DNA from 2 places in the Peteryoungia glycinendophytica genome. Region 2 is predicted to be linked to the other one. Evidence: predicted binding sites of a transcription regulator. Region 2 holds the regulator's gene; the other holds the start of a gene.
The links. The regulator LexA, encoded in region 2, represses DNA repair genes until DNA is damaged. The targets are predictions, from matches to a motif close to TGTTCNNNNTGTGTTCNG.

Region 1: FJQ55_RS07800 (DNA polymerase IV) is a predicted target of LexA. The motif match lies at 1,186-1,203, and genes of this name have one in related genera.

The regions. Positions count from the first base shown of each region.
Region 1 is NZ_VFYP01000001.1:1,605,765-1,608,160, reverse strand. Features, by position in the region: gene FJQ55_RS07815 (response regulator) at 1-33, opposite strand, end outside; gene FJQ55_RS07810 (DUF3572 domain-containing protein) at 171-464, shown strand; gene FJQ55_RS07805 (hypothetical protein) at 464-1,096, shown strand; gene FJQ55_RS07800 (DNA polymerase IV) at 1,207-2,396, shown strand, end outside.
Region 2 is NZ_VFYP01000001.1:1,951,790-1,954,185, reverse strand. Features, by position in the region: gene FJQ55_RS09600 (DUF1003 domain-containing protein) at 1-274, opposite strand, end outside; gene lexA (transcriptional repressor LexA) at 494-1,207, shown strand; gene FJQ55_RS09590 (ComEC/Rec2 family competence protein) at 1,201-2,396, opposite strand, start outside.

The DNA of each region.
Region 1 (2,396 bases), 350 kb from region 2:
GTTGTCTTCGACAATCATTACCTTTTTCGGCATTCACCCGGTCCTTTGTCCCGCGTCTCCAGGGGCCTGATGCTCGGCCCACGCGCGAGTTCGCATCTTCCGTCAGCTTGCATGCTAGTGCTATTTGGTTTCGAAATCGGTAATTTGCCAGGGAAACAGGAAAAGACTTTATGAAAAACAGAGATATACCTGCGAGTGCCGAAGATACGGCGGTGGCGGTTCTGGGGTGGCTGGCAAACGAACCGGACATGCTTTCGCGCTTCCTGGCACTCTCCGGAATACAGCCCGGGCAGTTGCGTGGAGCGGTGCAGGACCCAGGTTTTCTTGCGGGAATGCTGGATTTCCTGATGCAGCACGAGCCGACACTAATGGCTTTTTGCGAGGCGACGGAGACCAAGCCCGAAGTTGTCGTCGCCGCCTATCACCACTATGTCCGGCCCGGCCTGGATTCGGGTGAGTTCTGATGCTCACCGATCCGGAGCACATCAAGCTTGCCGATCGCCCGCTGGTCGTCTGCGACGTCGATGACGTGGTGTTGCAATTTGCGACACCATTCGAGGCTTTTCTCACTGGGCGCGATCTCCGTCTGCTGCCGCGCTCGTTCAAGCTGACCGGCAACATCGTTGACGCGGCGGAGACCGTGCTGGACGCGCTCGCCGTCAGGAACCTGATCCACGACTTCTTCGTCGAACAGGAGCGCTGGCAGACACCGTTTGCGGAAGCGGTGGACAGCCTCCATGGGCTGGCAAGCGAAGCCGACCTCGTATTTCTCACGGCCATGCCGCCGCGTCACGCCGAGGTGCGGCGCCGGCTGCTCGACCGGCTGACGCTGTCCTATCCGATGATTTCGAGCGAGGATCCCAAGGGGCCGATCGTTGCCCGCCTGCATGGCGGGCGCTCCCTCCCCGTCGCTTTTGTCGATGACATGCTCGGCAATCTGAGTTCCGTCGGCGCGCATGTGCCCGAATCGGCACTCGTCTACCTTCCGCCAGATGTCGCCATCTTCCGCTTTGCTCCCGAGCCGCAGGCACCCGTTCTGCGGGCCCGGGACTGGCTTGAGGCACGGCAACTGATCGAGGCGCATTTTCGCAGTTGAAGCCGCGCTTGCGGACAAGAGGATGGGGACAGCGTGATTGGCGCGAAAGAGGGCCTTGTCACGTCATTGGTCACGGCCTAGGGTGGCAATGTTCAACCTTTGTTCCAACGATGCCAGCCAGCGATCACTCTTCTCCGGGCTTCTGCCGTGACTGCCTCAAGGGGCAGCCCGAAGGACTACGGCGCTGCCGTGCCTGCGGCAGCCCCCGACTGGTCTATCACCCGGAACTCTATGACCTGACGCTGGCGCATGTGGACTGCGACGCCTTTTATGCAGCAGTCGAGAAGCGAGACAATCCCGACCTCGTCGACAAGCCTGTCATCATTGGCGGCGGCAAGCGCGGGGTGGTGTCCACCGCCTGCTATGTGGCGCGCATCCACGGCGTTCGTTCGGCGATGCCGATGTTCAAGGCGCTGGAGGCCTGCCCCCAAGCCATCGTGATAAAGCCGGACATGGAGAAATATGTTCGCGTCGGGCGAGAGGTGCGGGCGATCATGGAAGAACTGACACCGCTTGTGCAGCCGATCTCGATCGACGAGGCCTTTCTCGAACTGCGCGGCACCGAGCTTTTGCATCACGAACCGCCAGCGCGGGTGCTGGCGCGTTTTGCAAGGCGCGTGGAGCAGGAGATCGGCATCACGATCTCCGTCGGCCTCTCCTATTGCAAGTTCCTCGCCAAGGTTGCCTCCGACCTGCAAAAGCCACGAGGTTTCTCAGTGATCGGGGCTGCCGAGGCGGTGGCATTCCTCGCCGACAAACCGGTGTCGCTGATCTGGGGCGTCGGCAAGGCCCTGGCGACGACGCTCCAGGCGGACGGGATCCGCACCATCGGACAGTTGCAGGTGATGAACGAGCCGGACCTGATGCGACGTTACGGCGTCATGGGGCAGCGGCTGGCGCGGCTGTCGCGCGGTATCGACGATCGCACAGTGCATCCCAACGACCCGGCCAAGAGTGTCTCTGCCGAAACAACCTTCTTCGAGGATATCAGCAAGCCGGAAGACCTGATCGTCCATCTGCGGGAACTGTCGGAAAAGGTTGCGTGGCGGCTGAAACGGCAGGGGATAGCGGGCCATACGGTGGTCCTCAAACTCAAGACCGCGGACTTCAAGTCGCGCACCCGAAACCGGCGTCTCGACGATCCGACGCAGCTTGCCGACCGGATCTTTCGCACCGGCATGGCGCTGCTCGAGAAGGAAACCGATGGCACGCGCTTCCGGCTGATCGGCATCGGAGTGAGCGACCTTCGCGATGCGGCCACTGCCGATCCACCGGATCTGGTCGATGCGCAGGCGACACG
Region 2 (2,396 bases):
AGGCGTCAATCGGTCGGGTCGACAGGATCACTGTGTTGAGGACAACCCAAGCCACCAAAAAGAACATGAACCCGATGATGAAGCTCCAGGAGCCGCCCACGCGGGCAATCGCATCCGCCAGACGCTGACCAAAGCTCGAACCAGCCAGAAAATCCTCGCCGGCATTGGTCGAGACCGTGCGCCGCTCCCTGGCTATCTTGAGAACTTTTTTCTCTGCCGACGAAAGTTCATCAACCTGCTTGCCAAGCAAGGTCTTTTCCAAATCTTTCAGCATGTTGGACTTCTCACTTGTTCTTCTCGGGGAATTGAAAGCCTTTTGCCCCGTCGCAAGTCGAACACATGGACAACGCGCTTCATGGCTTTCTCACGACAAGGACCAAGAGGCCTATCGCATTTTCGCGTGAGCTGTTCACGGAAATTTATCCACTTGCGGAACACAAATGGAACATATAGTGTCTGTTCTGGATTTGTTTCACCAATTGGGGCCTCGCCGATGCTGACGCGCAAGCAACAGGAACTGCTTCTCTTCATTCACGAGCGGATGAAAGAGTCGGGCGTGCCGCCTTCCTTCGACGAGATGAAGGACGCGCTCGACCTCGCCTCCAAGTCCGGGATCCATCGGCTGATCACCGCGCTTGAGGAGCGCGGCTTCATCCGCCGTCTGCCCAACAGGGCGCGTGCGCTCGAAGTCATCAAGCTGCCGGAGGCCTATACGCCGAGCCTGCAGCCGCGCCGGGGCTTCGCGCCGAGCGTCATCGAAGGCAGCCTTGGCAAGGCGCCGCCACCAGCCCCTGCCCGCACACCCGCTGCCGAGCAGACCTCTTCGGTCAGCGTTCCCGTCATGGGTCGAATCGCAGCCGGCGTGCCGATCTCGGCGATCCAGAACAACACGCATGACATCACCGTTCCGGCCGAGATGATCGGTTCGGGCGAACATTATGCGCTGGAGGTCAAGGGCGATTCGATGATCGATGCTGGCATCCTCGACGGCGACACGGTGATCATCCGCAATGCCTCCAATGCCAATCCGGGTGACATCATCGTGGCGCTCGTCGACGACGAAGAAGCGACGCTCAAGCGCTTTCGCCGGCGTGGCGCTTCGATTGCTCTGGAAGCGGCCAACCCAGCCTATGAAACCCGGATCTTCCCGCCGGATCGGGTGAAGATCCAGGGCAAACTGGTGGGCCTGATCCGCCGTTATCACTGAGAGTGAAGGTATTGGTCGCTTGACGGCTCCCCGACATTCGGCTCGTAGGTTTGCGATGCTGCGTGGAAATCCGTTACGTGTTCGCGGCCCGTCGCGTTAGTTCGCCAGTCGTATAGGCGGTGCATGGTCCAGGGGCGCGGCTGTCCGGTAAATGCGGCCGTGGCATTGATCACCTTGTCACCGGGCTCTCCGAATCGCAGTTCCATGGCGCCGGAGCTTCGCAGTGTCGTTGCGCTGATGAACCGCGCGCCCGAGCGGCAGTCTCTCATGCGAGCCCGTGCTGCAAGGATGACAATGTCGGCGACGTCGCAGGCAATGCCGGCGAGGTCGGCGCGATCAAGGGTCACCACCCTCCAGCCGCCGGACACCATGGCGGAGCAGGCTCCGCGGATACAGGTGAAGGCGTCAGACTTTGCTGCTCCTATCAGTTCCGTGAGAGTTTGCCGGGCCTGCTGGCTTGTCTGCTGATCCCAGCTCTTGCCGTTTTTCCAGTCCGCCGGTGGCGGCAAGACGGGCGATTTCAACTGGATGGGCGGCTGGTTACGTTTGACAGCGAGCGCCGGTTGCCATTGATCGAAGAGGAATGCAGGCGGTCGGCTTCGGTTTGTGGCGAGGCTTCCTGCCTCTCCCTCATTCTTTCCCCTGGGCCAGAAGCCAACCAGTCGGCCGTCTTCGCTGATGAAGAGATCTGCGGGTGTGTCGGGGGGACGGACTGCTGCTGCGGCGAGTGTGATTGCCAACAGCAGAGTTCCGGCGTGGCGCAACCAGGTGTGAAGCAGCGTCAGGAGCAGAAGCGCGGTCACGATCAGGATCGGAAACCATGCAGGCTGCCGCGCGACGAGCGCTCCGTCACCCCAGCCGGCGACCGTGTGGGCCATCACGAGGACCAGATCGAGCCCAAGGCCCATGATCCAGAAAAAGGGCGCATCTAGGCCGAAGGGCATGAGCAACATGGCGATGAAGCCTGCGGGCATGACGACGATGGAGATCAGCGGCATGGCCGCGAGATTGGCTTCGAGACCGTGAGTCGACAGGCGATGAAAATGTGTGACGGCGAAGATCGCAGTCGAGAGCCCGCCGATCAGCGAGGTCGCAAGCGTGCCCCCGATGAACTTAACGATGAAGCTGGCAAGTTTGGCAGTAGGAGACTTTGGAGCGGGCCATATCGAGCGTGGCCGGGATCGCCAGC